Linked DNA regions of Sphaerotilus montanus. The protein of the gene in region 2 interacts with the protein of the main gene of each other region in a pairwise test. Links are inferred from orthologs where the notes say so. Each region holds a gene or a part of one and is shown on either strand. Other genes may lie near its edges.

What was found.
Region 1: the proteins of BDD16_RS21845 (region 2) and BDD16_RS16920 interact in binary tests that used the Escherichia coli proteins (3 or more experiments, as listed by UniProt). The link is inferred for Sphaerotilus montanus from one-to-one orthologs.
Region 3: the proteins of BDD16_RS21845 (region 2) and BDD16_RS06480 interact in binary tests that used the Escherichia coli proteins (3 or more experiments, as listed by UniProt). The link is inferred for Sphaerotilus montanus from one-to-one orthologs.

Annotation. Positions count from the first base shown.
Region 1 is NZ_JACCFH010000001.1:3,715,194-3,721,115, reverse strand. The notes cover bases 1,110-3,875. They hold BDD16_RS16920 (P-II family nitrogen regulator), read right to left. Parts: upstream 2,779-3,875; coding sequence 2,440-2,778; downstream 1,110-2,439. Other genes in these bases: ettA (energy-dependent translational throttle protein EttA), read right to left, coding at 2,843-3,875; BDD16_RS16925 (diacylglycerol kinase), read left to right, coding at 2,040-2,420; BDD16_RS16930 (RDD family protein), read left to right, coding at 1,446-1,994; BDD16_RS16935 (DUF3106 domain-containing protein), read left to right, coding at 1,110-1,424. In the rest of the region: BDD16_RS16945 (RNA polymerase sigma factor), read left to right, coding at 1-140; BDD16_RS16940 (DUF3619 family protein), read left to right, coding at 146-688; more of BDD16_RS16935, read left to right, coding at 693-1,109; more of ettA, read right to left, coding at 3,876-4,507; BDD16_RS16910 (type IV pilin protein), read left to right, coding at 4,712-5,221; BDD16_RS16905 (pilus assembly FimT family protein), read left to right, coding at 5,224-5,862; BDD16_RS16900 (PilV family protein), read left to right, coding at 5,873-5,922. UniProt on the Escherichia coli protein: P-II indirectly controls the transcription of the glutamine synthetase gene (glnA). P-II prevents NR-II-catalyzed conversion of NR-I to NR-I-phosphate, the transcriptional activator of GlnA. When P-II is uridylylated to P-II-UMP, these events are reversed.
Region 2 is NZ_JACCFH010000001.1:4,778,174-4,784,536, forward strand. The notes cover bases 1,642-4,848. They hold BDD16_RS21845 ([protein-PII] uridylyltransferase), read left to right. Parts: upstream 1,642-2,014; coding sequence 2,015-4,648; downstream 4,649-4,848. Other genes in these bases: map (type I methionyl aminopeptidase), read left to right, coding at 1,642-1,978; BDD16_RS21850 (DUF2238 domain-containing protein), read right to left, coding at 4,676-4,848. In the rest of the region: BDD16_RS21835 (NAD(P)/FAD-dependent oxidoreductase), read right to left, coding at 1-1,125; more of map, read left to right, coding at 1,166-1,641; more of BDD16_RS21850, read right to left, coding at 4,849-5,251; BDD16_RS21855 (IS5 family transposase), read left to right, coding at 5,315-6,363.
Region 3 is NZ_JACCFH010000001.1:1,444,589-1,450,679, forward strand. The notes cover bases 1,366-4,300. They hold BDD16_RS06480 (P-II family nitrogen regulator), read right to left. Parts: upstream 3,035-4,300; coding sequence 2,696-3,034; downstream 1,366-2,695. Other genes in these bases: amt (ammonium transporter), read right to left, coding at 1,366-2,664; BDD16_RS06485 (YifB family Mg chelatase-like AAA ATPase), read left to right, coding at 3,299-4,300. In the rest of the region: gshA (glutamate--cysteine ligase), read right to left, coding at 1-734; more of amt, read right to left, coding at 862-1,365; more of BDD16_RS06485, read left to right, coding at 4,301-4,813; BDD16_RS06490 (glutathione S-transferase family protein), read right to left, coding at 4,822-5,517; rfaE2 (D-glycero-beta-D-manno-heptose 1-phosphate adenylyltransferase), read left to right, coding at 5,607-6,091. UniProt on the Escherichia coli protein: Involved in the regulation of nitrogen metabolism. Regulates the activity of its targets by protein-protein interaction in response to the nitrogen status of the cell.

The DNA.
Region 1 (5,922 bases), 1.1 Mb from region 2 along the record:
TTATGCGTTACTGGGAGGAAATGGATGTTGCCGAGACAGCCGCGGCCATGGGCTGCTCGGAAGGTAGTGTCAAGACGCACTGTTCGCGCGCAGTGCATGCATTGGCCAAAGCGCTCAAAGCCAAGGGAATTTCACTGTGAACACCGTGTCGACTGCACGAACCAGACTGCCCGCAGAAGCAGACGCCCTGGAGGCACGCTTCGCGTTGCGACTGACCGCCCGCCTCGAAGCCGACGCCCAGTCGCTGCCGCATGACATCAGCGAGCGATTGCGTGTGGCACGCATGCAGGCACTCGCGCAGGCCCGCCATCAGGCGATGGCGAGCAAACGCCCGCAGACCGAGGCGGCGTCGGACATCTCGGTCGTTGGCGTCGATGTGCGCACCGGCACGGTCGCGCTCGGACGCATGGGTGGCCCGGGCGAATCGGTCTGGTGGAGCCGACTGGGATGGCTGGTGCCGACCCTGGTGCTCGCACTGGGGCTGAGCGGCCTCGGCGAATGGGAGTCCCGGGAGCAGATCGCGCGCGCAGCCCAGATCGACACGGAGCTTCTCGGCGACGACCTGCCTCCGGCGGCCTACCTCGACGAAGGATTCGGCGAATTCCTGCGGCGCCCGCCCGAAGTGCTGGTGCCGGTCGTGGCGCCGGCGGAAGCGCCCTCCGACCTGCTCGCCTCTGCAGGAAGCTGAGACCATGGCATTTCAAACGGTGCTGGTCACGCTGACACTGGCGCTCTCGATGCAGGTCGCTGCGCAAGGCCGGCCTGCTGGTCCGTCGGGTCCGGCATGGACGGAACTCAGCGCCAGCGAACGTCAGGCGCTCCAGCCACTGCAGCGCCAGTGGAACGGGATCGACAACCAGCGCAAGCAGAAGTGGCGTGACGTCGCCAGCCGCTACGCCGGTCTCCCGGCGGTGCAGCAGGAGCGCCTGCACGAACGCATGGTCGAATGGGCCACCATGAGTCCGACCCAGCGCAATGCAGCGCGCATCAATTTCGAAGAGTTGCGGAAGGTGCCCGCCACGGAGCGCCAGACCCGCTGGGAGGCGTACCAGAGCCTGCCGGCCGAGGAGCGTCAGGCACTGCTCGCCCAGGCCGGCAACCGGCCGCTCGCGGCATCAGCGGCACAGACCCCCGCGGCAGCACGCAAGACCCTGTCTGCTGCCAGCGTACAGCCCAAATCGAACATCGTGGCCACGCCCCAGCAGACGGCGAAACCGCAGTCGGTCGCACCAGGCACGGTGCAGGCCGGCGTCGGTGCCAGCACCCGTCCGATCAGCAAGCCGCCCACCCCTCCGCGCCACCAGCAGAGCGGCATGCCGAAGATTGCCGGCACACCGGAGTTCGTCCAGGACGAGACGCTGCTGCCCCAGCGTGGCCCGCAAGGAGCCGGCGCAATGCCCGCCGTGCCGCCCGCCCCCCATTGATTCCCGCAAGATCATTCCCTGATGGCTCCCCGGACTGCCCTGCCCTACACCCCTGAAGATGCCGATCCGGCCACCCTGCCCACGCCGGGATTGCGGCGGCGGTTCGCAGCCATGCTCTATGAAGGCGTGGTCCTGTTCGGTGTGCTGATGGTGTCCGGCCTGCTGTTCTCGACCCTCACCGACCAGCGTCACGCACTACAGGGACGGCTGGAGCTGCAAGGGTTCCTGTTCGCGGTGCTGGGGCTGTATTTCGCATGGTTCTGGGTCCATGGTGGCCAGACAGTCGCGATGAAAACCTGGCACGTCCGGGTGGTCCGACTGGACGGACGCCCGCTGGGGTGGCGCGGTGCACTGGCCCGGTATGCGCTGAGCTGGATGTGGTTTCTTCCGGCACTGGGGGTGGCTGGGGCGCTGAACCTCCACAGTTCTGGCGAATACGCACTGGCATTGCTGGCGGGCATGGCGGCCTATGCCATCCTGACGCGCCTGCTGCCAGACCGCCAGTTCCTGCATGACCGCCTCTGCGAGACACGACTCGTCACCTGGCGTCCGGCACCGCGGCGCCGCTGAACGGCGCGCGCACGCCAGGAGAGCGCTGGCACAATCCGCGCCACCATGTCCAATCCCCACAAAGGCCGCACCGGCCTAGACCGCATCCGCCACGCCGCGGGCTATTCGCTCGACGGCCTCTGCAGCGCCTACCGCGGCGAAAGCGCCTTTCGCCAGGAAACCTGGCTCGCCGTCATCCTGCTTCCGCTGGCCTTCTGGCTGGGCAGGAACTGGGTAGAGACCGCCCTGCTCGCCGGCAGCGTGGTGATGGTGCTCGTCGTCGAGTTGCTCAACTCGGCCGTGGAAGCCACGGTCGACCGCATCTCGTTCGAACTGCATGAACTCGCCAAGCGGGCCAAGGACTTTGGCAGCGCGGCCGTCTTCCTCAGTCTGGCGCTGACCGGTGCCCTCTGGGCTGCAGCCCTGTGGCACCGGTTCATGGCCTGAATCAAAGACTCAGGGACGCTCAGACCGCTGCTTCGTCGGTCTCGCCGGTGCGGATGCGGATGACCTGCTCCACCGGGGTCACGAAGATCTTGCCGTCGCCGATCTTGCCCGTCTTGGCCGCCTTGACGATGGCCTCCAGGCAGCGATCGACGTCCACCGTCTTCACGACCACCTCGATCTTCACCTTCGGCAGGAAGTCGACCACGTACTCGGCGCCACGGTAGAGCTCCGTGTGGCCCTTCTGGCGACCGAACCCCTTGACCTCGGTGACGGTCAGGCCGGTGACGCCCACTTCGGCCAGGGCCTCGCGGACCTCTTCGAGCTTGAAGGGCTTGATGATGGCGGTGATCTGTTTCATGCGCGGGCTCCGGAAGCGTTGCAGGTCAAGGTTCGAATCAATTTAACACCAGTTCGCAGCCGCTTCACTTGAGGGCCTTGTAGCGGAAGCGCTTCGGACGCGCACCCTCTTCGCCCAGGCGACGCTTCTTGTCGGCCTCGTATTCCTGGTAGTTGCCGTCGAAGAAGACCCACTGCGAGTCGCCTTCGGCCGCCAGGATGTGCGTGCAGATGCGGTCCAGGAACCAGCGGTCGTGGGAGATCACCATGGCCGAGCCGGCAAACTCCAGCAGCGCCTCTTCCAGCGCGCGCAGGGTTTCGACGTCCAGGTCGTTCGACGGTTCGTCCAGCATCAGCACGTTGCCGCCCTGTGCCAGCGTCTTGGCCAGGTGCAGACGGCCCCGTTCACCGCCCGACAGGCTGCCGACGAGCTTCTGCTGGTCGTTGCCCTTGAAGTTGAAGCGGCCGATGTAGGCGCGGCTGGGCATGACGAACTTGCCGACCACGATGTTGTCCAGACCGCCGGAGACGTCCTGCCACACCGTCTTGGTGTCGTCCAGGCTCTGGCGGCTCTGGTCCACGAAGGCCAGGCGCGCCGTCTTGCCGATCTTGACGTCGCCGGTGTCCGGCTTCTCGACACCCTGGATCAGGCGGAACAGCGTCGACTTGCCGGCGCCGTTCGGGCCGATGATGCCGACGATGGCGCCCGCTGGCACCTTGAAGCTCAGGTTGTCGATCAGCACACGATCGCCGAAGCTCTTGGTGACGCCGTCGAACTCGATCACTTCATTGCCCAGGCGCTCGGCCACCGGGATGAAGATCTCGTTGGTCTCGTTGCGCTTCTGGTAATCGACGTCGCTCAGTTCCTCGAAGCGGGCCAGACGCGCCTTGCTCTTGGCCTGACGGCCCTTGGCGTTCTTGCGCACCCATTCCAGTTCGATCTTCATCGCGCGGGCACGGGCGTCTTCGGTCTTCTGCTCCTGCTCCAGGCGCTTGCCCTTGCCTTCCAGCCAGTCGGAGTAGTTGCCCTTGTACGGGAAGCCCTGGCCACGGTCGAGTTCCAGGATCCACTCGGCGGCGTTGTCGAGGAAATAGCGATCGTGGGTGATGGCCACCACCGTGCCGGTGAAGCGCTGCAGGAAATGCTCCAGCCACTCGACCGACTCGGCGTCCAGGTGGTTGGTGGGCTCGTCCAGCAGCAGCATGTCGGGCTTGGACAGCAGCAGCCGGCACAGTGCCACGCGGCGCTTTTCACCACCGGACAGGTTGCCGATCACGGCATCCCACGGCGACAGACGCAGCGCGTCAGCGGCGATTTCCAGCTGCAGGTCGGTGTTCTCGCTGCCAGCCGCGGCGATGATCGACTCCAGCTCGGCCTGCTCGGCCGCCAGCGCGTCGAAGTCGGCGTTCTCGTCGGCATAGGCCGCGTAGACCTCGTCGAGGCGCTTCTTGGCGGCGATCACGCCGCCGATGCCTTCCTCGACGGCTTCACGCACGGTCTGGTCCGGGTTGAGCTGCGGCTCCTGCGGCAGATATCCGATCTTCAGACCGGGCATCGGGGTGGCTTCGCCCTCGATGTCCTTGTCGATGCCGGCCATGATCTTCAGCAGCGTCGACTTGCCCGAGCCGTTGAGGCCGAGCACGCCGATCTTGGCACCGGGGAAGAAGGACAGCGAGACGCCCTTGAGGATCTGCCGCTTCGGCGGCACGATCTTGCCGACGCGGTTCATCGTGAAAACGTACTGGGCCATGGAGTCTTGGTAGGTTGTCTGTTGCCAATCTTCTATTGTCGCCGCAAGCGTGCAGCCGTGGTGGGGCGACACCGCGGCAATCCAGCCGACGAACGGCCCGCTGGAGGCGACCAACGGCAGCCAGCCCGCGTGACGCAGGGGCACGGGGCGCCTAGCATCCAGCCACTCTTTCATTTTTGCGCGATTACTCGGTCGCCTGCCGACATGGCCCTGCCCGCCTTCGCTTCCTTTCCTGCCACTGACCTTGCCCGCGCTCCTGCCACCGGTCGGCACACGCCGCGTGCGCGCGGCTTCACGCTCCTCGAAGTGATGGTGGTCGTAGCCATCATCGGCATCCTGGCGTCCATCGCCTTGCCGGCGTACACCGACTACCTGCGCCGCGGCGAGCTGCCGGAAGCCTTCAGCACCCTGTCAAGCCAGCGTGTGGCCATGGAGCAGTACTACCAGGACAACCGCCAGTACGGCACCAAGACCTGCGCCGAAGGCAAGATCAAGTTCTCTGGCGTGCCAGACAACGGGGCCAAGTTCAGCTACGCCTGCCAGCTCAGCGGCACCAACGGCAACCAGGCCTACACCCTCACCGCCACCGGCACCAGCCCGCACACCAAAGGCCACGACTACACGCTCAACGAGGCGGGCGAACAAGGCACCATCCAGTTCAAGGGCAACGCGGTCAGCAAGGCCTGCTGGCTCAAGCGCGGCTCGGAGTGCTGAACATGGCAATGCCGGTGGCGTTCCCACGCAGCACGGGTGGCTTCACGCTGATCGAGTTGATGGTGACGGTGGCCGTGCTGGCCGCGCTCCTGCTGGCGGTCACGCCGGTGGTGCGCGACTGGATGCTGGACATCGAGATCCGCAATGCCGCCGAATCGATCAGCAGCGGCCTGAACCGCGCCCGGGCCCTGGCGGTACAGCGCAACGAACCGGTCATGTTCTCGCTGGTGTCCAACGAGGCACAGCCGGGCACGCTGGACAACTCCTGTGCGCTGTCGGCCACCTCGGCATCGTGGGTCGTGAGTCTGGACAGTCCGGCGGGCCAGTGTGGCCAGCCGCTGGGCGCCACGACCGGCACCCGGCTGGTGGAGCGCCACGCCCGCGGCGACGGCTCGGCGGGTGTCCAGGTGGAAGTGCGCGATGCCAGCTGCCAGAGTGCCACCGGCCGTGCCCAGGTCGTGTTCAACGGCTTCGGCCGTGCGCAGACCGACCCCGCCCCGATCCGCTGCATCGTGATCACCCACCCCGGCAGCAGCACCACCCGCACGCTGCATGTGATGCTGAACACCGGTGGCGCAGTGCGCACCTGCGATCCGGCCGCCACCGATCCGCGCGACACCCGTCGCTGCCTGGTGAACTGAGGAGGCCCGCGTGACCACCCGCCGCACACCACAACAGCCCCCGGCCCCGAAACCGGACGG
Region 2 (6,363 bases):
CAGCGCCCGCACCACCTCGTCCGCGATGGCCAGACACGAGGTCAGGCCCGGCGATTCGATGCCCAGCAGCTGCACCAGCCCCGGCACGCCGTGCACCGCCGGCCCGTCGATGCGGAAGTCCGCCGCGGCCGCGTCCGGCCCGCCCAGCTTGGGCCGCACGCCCGAATAGCTGGGCTGCAGCGCGCCGTCCGGCAGGCCTGGCCAGTAGCGGCGGATCGCCTCGGCCATGCCCTGCACGCGCTCGGGCGCCACGGCGTAGTCGATCTGCGCCGCGTCGGTGATGTCGAGCCACTCCACGTCCGGGCCGAAGCGCATCTGGCCGCCCAGGTCGAGCGTCACGTGCACGCCCAGCCCCGCGGCTTCCGGAATCGGATAGACCAGCCGCGAGAACGCCGGCCGGCCGCTGCAGGCGAAGTAATTGCCCTTGCAGAAATAGGGTGTGGGCTGCTGCGCCACCGCTTCGGGGGTCGCCGGCCAGCCGCGCAGGCTGCGCGCGATCGCCGGGGCGCTCAGGCCCGCGGCATTGACCACCTCGCGGGCGAGGATCTGCATCGGCTGCGCGCCACCGACATCGAGCACGAGGCCCTCCGCCGTGACCGCGCCGCCTGTCACCGGCGAACACAGCGCCAGCGACGCACCCGCCGCCTCCGCATCACCCAGCAGCGCCAGCATCAGGCCGTGGCTGTCGACGATGCCGGTCGAGGGCGACCACAGCGCCGCCACGCAGGCCAGCGCCGGCTCCATCGCGCGGGCCTCGTCGGCGGTGAGGCGCTGCAGGTCGTGGACGCCGTTGGCGCGGGCCTGGGCGTGGAGCGCGTCGAGCTTGTCCAGCTGCGCCGCGCTGGTGGCGACGATGAGCTTGCCGCAGCGCCGGTGGGCGATGCCGCGCTCGGCGCAGTAGGCATACAGCTGTTCCCGGCCCTGCACGCAGAGCTGCGCCTTGCGCGAGCCGGTCGGGTAGTAGAGGCCGGCGTGGACCACCTCGCTGTTGCGTGCGCTGGTGACGGTGCCGAAGGCGTCGGCCGCTTCGAGGATGACCACGTCGCGGCCGGTCTGCGCCAGGGCCCGGGCGGCGGCCAGCCCGACCACGCCGGCGCCGATGACGAGGGTGTCGATCTTGTCCATGCGCAAGCTTAGCCCACCCCCGGTGCGATAATCCTGCCCCATGTCGATCACGATCAAAACCGCCGCGGACATCGCCGCCATGCGCGTCGCCTGCCGACTCGCCTCCGAAGTCCTGGACATCCTCACGCCGCACGTCAAGGCGGGTGTGACCACCAACGAACTGGACCGCATCGCCCACGACCACATCGTGAACGTGCAGCAAGCGATCCCTGCGCCGCTGAACTACCAGCCGCCCGGCTACACGCCCTACCCGAAGTCGATCTGCACCTCGGTCAACCACGTGATCTGCCACGGCATCCCGAGCGACAAGGCGCTGAAGAACGGCGACATCGTCAACCTCGACATCACCGTCATCAAGGACGGCTGGCACGGCGACACCAGCCGCATGTTCATCGTCGGCGAAGGCTCGATCGCGGCGAAGCGGCTGTGCCACCTGACCTACGAGGCGATGTGGCACGGCATCCTGAAGGTCAAGCCGGGCGCGCGCCTGGGCGACATCGGCCACGCCATCCAGACCTTCATCGAGAAGCAGGGCCTGTCGGTGGTGCGCGAGTTCTGCGGCCACGGCATCGGCCAGAAGTTCCACGAGGAGCCGCAGATCCTGCACTACGGCCGCCCCGGCACGCTGGACGTGCTGGTGCCCGGCATGGTGTTCACCATCGAGCCGATGGTGAATGCCGGCCGCCGCGAGCTGAAGGAAGCCGGCGACGGCTGGACCATCGTCACCAAGGACCGCTCGCTGTCGGCGCAGTGGGAACACACGCTCGTCGTCACCGAGACCGGCTTCGAGGTCATGACCCTGTCGGCGGGCAGCCCGCCGCTGCCCGCGTTCGTCACGACCACGTCCTGCTGAACCCCTGCCCGCCCCGCTCTGCCGAGAACGATGCCGATGTCTGACACCACCGGCGCCGACGCCGACCGCCGCCACGCCCAGCCCGACCTGCCACTGCCTGAACTGCGCCGACTGCTGCGCGAAGGCAAGCAGGCCCTGATCACGCAGTTCCGTGCAGGCAAGGCCACCGTCCCGAACGCGGACCGGCTGGTGCGGCAGCTCACCCAGCATGTCGATGGTGTGCTGGGCCATCTGTGGCACCAGTCGGACCTGCCACGGGGTGCTGCGCTGCTGGCGGTCGGCGGCTACGGCCGGGGCGAGCTGTTTCCGTATTCGGACGTCGATGTCCTGCTGCTGCTGCCCGAGGAGCTGGCAGAGCCCTGCGCGCAGGGCACGGACGACCCGCGCCGCGCCGGCATCGAGGCCTTCATCACCGCCTGCTGGGACATCGGCCTGGAAATCGGCTCCAGCGTGCGCACGGTCGAGGAGTGCGTGTCCGAGGCGCAGGCCGACGTGACCGTCCAGACAGCGCTGCTGGAAGCCCGCTTTCTCTGTGGCGCACGGCGCCTGTTCGACCAGTTCCGGCGCTGGACCCACGACGTGCTCGACCCGGCGGCCTTCCTGCGCGCCAAGTCGCTGGAGATGCAGCAGCGCCACGTCAAGTACGAGAACACGCCCTTCTCGCTGGAGCCGAACTGCAAGGAAAGCCCTGGCGGCCTGCGCGACCTGCAGGTGGTGCGCTGGATCGCGTTGGGTGCTGACCTGGGCCGCTCGTGGCGCGAGCTGGCGACCAAGGGGCTGATCACCCGCTTCGAGGCCACCCAGCTGCAGCGCAACGAGGGCCTGCTCAAGCTGATCCGCGCCCGGCTGCACACCATCGCCGGCCGGCGCGAGGACCGCCTCGTGTTCGACCTGCAGACCGCCGTGGCCGAGAGCTTCGGCTACGTCTCGACGCCCGAGCGCCGCGCCAGCGAAGCGCTGATGCGCCGCTACTACTGGGCGGCCAAGGCCGTGGTGCAGCTCAACCAGATCCTGATGCTGGGCATCGAGGAGCGGGTGTCCGGTCTCGGGGATGCACCGATGCGGCCGATCGATGCGCGCTTCTTCGACCGCGGCGGCATGCTCGAAGTGGCCAGCGACGACCTCTACCAGCGCGACCCGCACGCCATCCTGCAGACCTTCCTCGTCTACCAGCAGACGGTCGGCATCAAGGGCCTGTCGGCCCGCACGCTGCGCGCGCTCTACAACGCCCGCGAGCTGATGGACGGCGATTTCCGCAAGGACCCGGAGAACCGCCGCACCTTCATGGAGATCATGCGCGAGTCGCAGGGCCACACGCACGCCTTCCGGCTGATGAACGACACCTCCGTGCTCGGGCGCTACCTGTGGGTGTTCCGGCGCATCGTCGGGCAGATGCAGCACGACCTGTTCCACGTCTACACCGTCGACCAGCACATCATGATGGTGCTGCGCAACGTGCGGCGCTTCTTCATCGTCGAGCACACGCACGAGTACCCCTTCTGCTCGCAGCTCGCCGCGCACTGGGACAAGCCGTGGCTGCTGTACGTCGCCGCGCTGTTCCACGATGTCGCCAAGGGCCGCGGCGGGGACCACTCGGACCTGGGCGCGGTCGAGGTGCGGCGCTTCTGCCGCGACCACGGCATCGACAAGGAAGACACGCGGCTGATCGAGTTCATCGTCAAGGAACACCTGACGATGTCCCGTGTGGCGCAGAAGGAGGACCTGTCGGACCCCGACGTGATCGACGCCTTCGCCGCCACCGTGAAGGACCCGCGCCGCCTGACCGCGCTCTACCTGCTGACGGTGGCCGACATCCGCGGCACCAGCCCGAAGGTGTGGAACGCCTGGAAGGGCAAGCTGCTGGAAGACCTGTACCGCGCGACGCTGCGGGCGCTGGGCGGGGCCAAGCCGCAGCTGGACGCCGAGATCGAGATGCGCAAGCAGGAGGCGCGGCAGATGCTGGCCCTGCACTCGATGCTGCCTGGCGCGGAAGAAACGCTCTGGAAGACGCTGGACCTGAACTACTTCGCCCGCCACGACAGCGGCGAGATCGCCTGGCACGCCCGCGCGCTCAACCGCAAGGTCGATGTCACCCGGCCGCTGGTCAGCGCCCGGCTGTCGCCGCTCGGCGAGGGGCTGCAGGTGCTGGTCTATTCACCGGACCGGCCGGACCTGTTCGCGCGCATCTGCGGCTACTTCGATTCGGCGCAGTTCAGCATCCTGGACGCGCGGGTGCACACCACGCGCGCCGGCTATGCGCTGGACACGTTCCAGGTGATCACGCCGTTCTTCGACCAGGCCTACCGCGACCTGATCGCGCTGGTGGAGAACCAGTTGGGGCTGGCGCTGCAAGCCGATGGCGCGTTGCCGCAACCGAGCCGGGGCCGGCTGTCACGGCGGGTCAAGTCGTTCCCGGTGACGCCGCGGGTGCAGTTGCGGCCGGACGAGCGGGCGCAGCGCTGGGTGCTGTCGGTGTCGGCGAGTGACCGCTCGGGGCTGCTCTACAGCGTCGCCCGCGTGCTGGCCAAACACGACATCAACCTGCAGCTCGCCAAGATCAGCACGCTGGGCGAGCGGGTCGAGGACACGTTTCTGGTCGATGGGGCGGCGTTGCAGCACAACCGCAGCCAGATCGAGTTCGAGACGGAGCTGTTGGATGCGCTGAGCTGAGGCTGGGCGATCCCCGGGTGCCGCGCTCTAGTCGCGGTCGAGGTCTTCGATCTGGCGGTCCTGGGCGCGGGTCAGCGTCACCAGGGCGACCACCGCGCCGATGAGCGCAAACAGCATGTCGGACTGCGTGTCCCAGGGATCGCCCTGGGTGCCGAGGAATTCGTCGGCGCCCTGCCCGAGCGCGACGGCGGCGCCCCACTCGATGAGTTCATACGAGGCGCTGATGGCGAGGACCACGCAGCCGGCCAGGAACGCGAGCATCTTGCCGGGGCGCAGGTGCCCGCCGCGGAGCAGGATCTCCCGGGCGGCCAGTGCGGGGACGAAGCCCTGGGCGAAGTGGCCGATCTTGTCGTAGGGGTTGCGGTGCAGCCCGAGCGCCTCGGCCATCTGGAAACCCAGCGGCACCCGGGCATACGTGTAGGCGCCGCCGACCATCAGGATGACGGCGTGCAGGAAGGCGCAGGCGTAGAGCAGGTTCGTCAGCGGGAAGCGCGCGTAGGTGGCGACGAGCAGCGGGGCGATGACGAAGATCGGGAAGACCTCCATGAGCCACGTGGCGCGGTCGTACGGGTGCCAGCCGGACCAGGCCAGGAGGCCGAGCAGGGCACTTCTAGAAACCGACCCTGACCGCCACCTGAGCCGCGCGCTGCGGCAAGATGCCGCCCCATGATCACACCCCGCACCAAGCCATCGAGCTTCTTTCCTGAGGAGGCCGCGGACGACCTGTTCGTGGTGCAGCAGCGCAAGGCCAAGCTGGAGGGCTACGTACAGACGCTGGCGGCGATGGACGAACTGATCGACTTCGCAGCGATGGCCGCGGCGGTGGACAAGGCTTGCCCGCGTGCAGACCGCAGCAAGGGCGGACGCCCGCCGTACCCGACCGAGGCGCTGGTGCGCATGGTGTTCCTGCAAGGGCTGTACAACCTGTCGGACGAGCAGTGCGAGCACCAGGTGCTCGACAGGATGAGCTTCCAGCGGTTCTGCCGGCTGGACGGCGCGCTGAACATTCCGGACGCACGCACGCTGTGGAACTTCCGGCAGCGGCTGGCCGAAGGCGGGCTGGGAGGCCGGGCGATTTTCGAGGCGTTGAGCCAGCAGTTGCAGCGGCACGGCTTCATCCCGAGGGGCGGGCAGATCGTGGACGCCAGCATCGTGCAGGCGCCGATCACGCAGGCCAACGCCCGGGAGCGCGAGGCGCTGAACAAGGGGGAGGCGCCCGAGGGCTGGAGCAAGAAGCGCCTGGCGCACACCGACCGGGACGCGCGCTGGACGCAAAAGCACGGCAAGTCGTACTACGGCTACAAGCTGCACGGCAACGTGGACGCACGCTACAAGCTGATCCGCCAGATGAAGATCACGGCGGCCAACGCGGACGACGGACAGCAACTGCCCGACGTGCTGCAGGTGGCGAACACGCGCAAGCGGCTGCTGGCCGACCGGGGCTACGACAGCGCGGCCAACCGTCAGACGCTGCAGCAGCACGGACTGGCCGACGGCATCGCACGTCGCGCCAAGCCAGGGCAGACGGCCAAGGTTCGGCTCAAGCAGCGCAACAAGACGATCAACCGCACGCGGGCACGGGTCGAGCACGTCTTTGCGGCGCTGAGCCAGCAGGGCGGCAAGTGCGTGCGGGCGATGACGCTGGCGCGCAATGCGCTGGCGATCACGCTGCAGTGCGCGGCCTACAACGCGCGCAGGCTGGTGTGGCTGGTCAA
Region 3 (6,091 bases), 3.3 Mb from region 2 along the record:
GCGAAGTTCACCTCGCCGCACTGGCTGAACATCGGGTTGATCAGCCACGGATCCATGCCCATCAGCTTGGAGAACTTCTTGGCGACCTCTTCATAGGCCTGGAAGTGGTTGGTCTTGCGCCGCACGGCCCAGCCCGCGTGCAGCGGCGGCAGCAGGTACTGCTCGTGCAGGTTTTCCAGCACCGACGGAATGCCCGCCGACAGGTCGTTGTTGAGCAGGATGGTGCAGGGGTCGAAGTTCTTCAGCCCCAGGCGGCGCTGGGTGCGCAGCAGCGGCTCCATCGTGAGCGACTCGCCGCCGGGCAGCTCGAACGTGGTCGGCGCCTTCACTTCCGGGTCGAGCGAGCCCAGGCGCACGTTCAGCCCCGCCTGCGTGAAGATCTGCACCAGCCGCGCCACATTCGTCATGTAGAAGGTGTTGCGGGTGTGCTTCTCGGGGATCAGCAGCAGGTTCTTGGCCTCGGGACAGATCTTCTCGATCGCGGCCATCGCCGCCTGCACGGCCAGCGGCAGCATCTCGGGTGTCAGGTTGTTCCAGCCACCGGGGAACAGGTTGGTATCGACCGGCGCGAGCTTGAAGCCGGCATTGCGCACGTCGACCGAGGTGTAGAAGGGAGGCGTGTGCTCCATCCACTCCAGGCGGAACCAGCGCTCGATGGCCGGCATGGAGTCGAGGATGCGGGCTTCGAGCTCGTTGATCGGGCCGGTCAGTGCGGTGACGAGATGGGGAACCATGGTGGGCGACCTGCGCGGTGAAGGGGAATGAGGGCCATTCTAGGAAGGTCTTCAGATGCGGGTACAGCGACAAAACAAAAGGGGCCGCCCGAAGGCGGCCCCTTGAAGGGCAATCAGCAGGAAACGATCACTTGGCGTAAGCGGTTTCGCCGTGCGAGGTGATGTCCAGACCTTCGCGTTCGTCGTCTTCCGGCACGCGCAGGCCGATCACCAGATCCACGATCTTGTAGGCGATCACCGAGACCACGGCCGACCACACGACGGTCAGCATCACGGCCTTGGCCTGGATCCAGACCTGACCCGCGATCGAGTAGGCGTCCGGGGCGATCATGCCCACGGTCACCCAGTCGGCCACGGCGCTCGGGCCACCCAGGTTCGGCGAGTTGAACACGCCGGTCAGCAGGGCACCCAGGATGCCACCGACACCGTGCACGCCGAACACGTCCAGCGAGTCGTCGGCACCCAGCATGCGCTTGAGGCCATGCACGCCCCACAGGCAGACGAAGCCGGCGATGAGGCCGATGATCAGCGCACCCAGGATGCCGACGTTGCCAGCAGCCGGCGTGACCGCCACCAGGCCCGCCACGGCACCCGAAGCAGCACCCAGCATCGAGGCCTTGCCCTTCATCAGCGCCTCACCCATCGACCAGGCCAGAACGGCAGCGGCGGTGGCGATGAAGGTGTTGATGAACGCCAGTGCGGCGAAGTTGTTGGCTTCCAGGGCGGAGCCGGCGTTGAAGCCGAACCAGCCCACCCACAGCAGCGAGGCACCGACCATGGTCAGCGTCAGCGAGTGCGGCGTGAACGCTTCGCGGCCGTAGCCGACGCGCTTGCCAACCATGTAGGAGCCGACCAGACCGGCCACGGCCGCGTTGATGTGCACCACGGTACCGCCAGCGAAGTCCAGCGCACCCCACTGCCAGATCAGACCGGCCTTGGCGGTCATCGCGTCAGCGACTTCCTTCGAGGCATAGGCATCCGGACCCATCCAGTACCAGACCATGTGCGCGACCGGCGCATAGCTGAACGTGAACCACAGCACCATGAACATCAGCACAGCCGAGAACTTGATGCGTTCGGCGAAGGCGCCGACGATCAGGCAGCAGGTGATGCCGGCGAAGGTGGCCTGGAAGGCAGCGAACACGATCTCGGGGATGTAGACCCCCTTGCTGAACGTGGCAGCCGGCGCGAAGGTGCCGGCGACGTTGTCCCAGACGCCCTTCATGAACAGGCGGTCGAAGCCACCGATGAACGCATTGCCTTCGGTGAACGCCAGGCTGTAGCCGTAGACGAACCACAGCACGACGATCAGCGAGAACGTGACCATCACCTGCATCAGCACGGACAGCATGTTCTTCGAGCGCACCAGGCCGCCGTAGAACAGCGCCAGACCCGGCACCGTCATCAGGATGACCAGCAGCGTCGACAGCATCATCCAGGCGGTGTCGCCCTTGTCGATCTTCGGAGCCGGCGCAGCAGCGGGGGCGGCATCCGAAGCGGCAGGCGCTGCTTCAGCGGCCGCCGCGGGCGCAGCCACCTTGGCCAGCGTGATCTCGACACGGCGGGCCGCATCGCCCTCGCCGGCCGTGATGTCCTCGGGCTTCTGCAGCACGACGCGGGCCTCGTCGACGCCAGCCGCCTTCAGCGCCTCGCGCACGGCGAGGGCGCGCTGCTTGGCCAGTTCCTTGTTGACTTCCAGCGAGCCGGAGTTGTCGGCGAAGCCGGACAGCTGCACCTTGGCATCTGCGTTGGCAGCCAGGAAATCGGCCACGGCCTTCATGGAGTCCGCGGTATCGGCGGCCACCTCGGCCTTGCCGGACTCGAACATCACCTTCGTGTCCGGAAAATCGGCGGCCAGTGCTGCGGGCGCGAAGCCCAGCATCCCGACCACCGTCATCAGCGCGACGAACCACGCGATCAGCTTCTTCATTTGGTGTTCTCCTCGTTCCTGTGGCGAGCGCTCACAGGGCATCCTTGCCGGTTTCGCCCGTGCGGATGCGCAGCACCTGCTCCAGCGACGTCACGAAAATCTTGCCGTCACCGATCTTGCCGGTGCGTGCAGCGCCTTCGATGGCTTCGATCACGCGGTCCACGACCGCGTCGTCCACGGCGGCCTCGACCTTGACCTTCGGCAGGAAGTCGACGACGTACTCGGCACCGCGGTACAGCTCGGTGTGGCCCTTCTGGCGCCCGAACCCCTTGACCTCGGTGACGGTGATGCCCTGCACGCCGATGTTGCTGAGGGCTTCTCGAACCTCATCAAGCTTGAAAGGCTTGATGATGGCAGTGACCATCTTCATGGCAGCTCCTGGTTGCTCTGACTGGTTGACTGGTGTTGGAACAGATACCGCCAACCTTCTGCATCTTTCATGCCATCACTTGAAACATCCCGTGACGGCCACCAGATCGCGCGCGACACCCCCGATGCACCGGCTTGGTGTTTCCGCGATGCACAGCATTGGTGCATCTCCCCCATCAGGGTGAGTTCCGAACCGTGCGGACCTGCGCAGAATGGACGGCACCGCTGCGCCCCCGCACCGTTCCGACCCGGACCACGCACCACCATGTCACTCGCGATCGTCCACAGCCGCGCCCTGCTCGGCCTGCAAGCCCCGGCGGTGACGGTCGAGGTCCACCTCGCCAACGGCCTGCCCAGCTTCACGCTGGTCGGGCTGGCCGACACCGAAGTCAAGGAGTCGCGCGAGCGGGTGCGCGCTGCGCTGCAAAACAGCGGGCTCGAATTCCCCCACAACAAGCGGATCACAGTGAACCTGGCACCGGCCGATCTACCCAAGGAGGGTGGCCGCTTCGACCTGCCGATCGCGCTGGGCATCCTCGCCGCCGCCGGTCACATCGACCCGGCGATGCTGGAGACGCTGGAGCTGGCGGGCGAGCTGTCGCTGGCCGGGGATCTGCGCCCCGTGCGCGGCGCCCTGGCGATGGCACTCGCGCTGCAGCGGGGCGGCGCGCGGCGCACGCTGGTGCTGCCCCGCGCCAGCGCCGAGGAGGCTGCGCGCGTGCCGGGCCTCCCCCTGCGCTGCGCGGACCATCTGATGGACGTCGTCCACGCGCTGCAGCCCGGCGACGACTGCGTGCCGCTGCGCGCACCGCAGCCGCCACCCGGTCGCCCGCAGGCTCCGCTGCCGGATCTGCGTGACGTGCGCGGTCAGGTCGTCGCCAAGCGGGCACTGGAAATCGCCGCCGCCGGCCAGCACAGCGTGCTGTTGGTCGGGCCGCCCGGAACGGGCAAGTCCATGCTGGCCCAGCGCCTCATCGGCCTCTTGCCGCCGCTGGAGGAAACGCAGGCGCTGGAGTCGGCTGCGGTCCTCAGTCTGGCCGGGCGGTTCGATCCCGGGACCTGGTCACAGCGGGTGCTGCGGTCCCCCCACCATTCCGCTTCCTCGGTGGCACTCGTGGGCGGAGGTTCTCCTCCACGACCAGGCGAGATCTCGCTGGCCCACCACGGCGTGCTCTTTCTCGACGAGCTGCCGGAGTTCCCGCGGGCCGCGCTCGAAGCACTGCGCGAGCCGCTGGAGAACGGCCGCATCACCATCTCGCGTGCCGCCCAGCAGGCCGAGTTCCCGGCACGCTGCCAGCTCGTCGCGGCGATGAACCCGTGTCCGTGCGGCATGCTCGGCTCGACCATGCGCGCCTGCCGCTGCACGCCCGAAGCCATCGCGCGCTACCAGGGCCGGCTGTCGGGGCCGCTGCTGGACCGGATCGACCTGCGGGGCGAGGTGCTGGCGATCGCGCCGGAAGAGCTGTCCTCGGCGCCCGACGGCGAGCCGAGCGCCGCCATCGCCGAACGGGTCGTGGCCGCCCGGCAGCGCCAGCAGGCCCGCCAGGGAGTCTGCAATGCCGAGCTGGACGCTGGCGTGCTGGCAGACCACTGCCGGGCGCAGTCGGCCGCCACACAGTTCCTGAACACCGCCGCCGCCCGCCTGGGCTGGTCGGGCCGCAGCCTGCACCGGGTGATGCGCGTGGCGCGCACGGTGGCCGATCTGGCCGGCGCGGCCGACACCGAGATCGGCCACATCGCCGAGGCGATCCAGCTGCGCCGCGCCCTGCCCGGGCGGTGATCGCGACGTCAGGCCGGCGCGTTGCCCAGCGCAGCCAGCTGCGCGGCGCGCTGCTGGTCGGCCTTGCGGTCGGCGGCCACCTTCTGCGCGGTCGGGCGTTGTTCGATCAGCTTGACGTAGCCCTTCCAGTCCACGCCCTGCGCCGCCAGCAGATCCTCGCCGCAGACCAGCTTGGTCGACATCGCCACCAGCGGCAGGTGCGCCACGGCCGTGCAGTCGGCCAGCGTGAAGGTGTCACCCGCCACGTACGGCGCAAACCGGGCCAGGCGCTTGAACGCCGCGATGTTCTTCTCCAGCTGCCCCCGCGCCTTGGCGATCACGCCGTCCGACACCTTGCCGCCGAAAAACGCCTGCGCATAGAGCATGCGGGCCACCAGCTCCAGGTGGATGTCCATGAACAGCGACAGCTCGCGCACCTTGGCCGCGGCAAACGGATCGGCCGGCAGCAGCGGCACGGCAGGATAGGCCGCCTCCAGGTAGTCGACGATCACCGCGCTCTCGCACAGCGGGCCATGCTCGGTCACCAGATAGGGCAGCTTGCCGAGCGGGGAGTTCACCAGCACGTCCTCGCCGCCCCGCGGCAGCACCACCACCTCCTCGAACGGCAGGCCCTTCTCCAGCAGGACCAGCTTGACCTTGTTGTAGTAGTTGGACAGGGCAAAGCCGTGCAGGCGCAGGACAGGGGCGGTGGTGGATGCGGTCATCGGGGTCTCCGTGGTGGTGTGGGGCGGACTTCGGGCACTCTAGTCGCCGCACCGGCCACCGGCAGTAACTGCGGCGACAATCCCGCCCCATGAACGACGCCCCTGCCCTGCCCGCGCTCCCCGCCTTTTTCGACAAGCTCTGCCGGCGCGAGGACCTGCCCGCGCGGCTGGCGGCGCTGCCGCGGCCGATGGTGTTCACCAACGGCGTGTTCGACCTGCTGCACCGCGGCCATGTGACCTATCTGGCGCAGGCACGTGCGCTCGGCGCCAGTCTCGTGCTCGGCCTGAACAGCGACGCCTCGGCCCGCGGCCTGGGCAAGGGCCCGGACCGTCCGCTCAACGCCGAAGCCGACCGCGCCTGCGTGCTGGCCGCACTGGAGAGCATCAGCCTGGTCGTGCTGTTCGACGAGCCGACCCCCTGCACGCTGCTGCAGGCCATCCGGCCCGACGTCTACGTCAAGGGCGGTGACTACGACATCGAGGCGCTCGAAGAGACGCGCCTCGTGCGCAGCTGGGGCGGCCGGGCACAGGCGCTGTCCTTCGTCGATGGCTACTCGACCACCGCCCTCGTCCG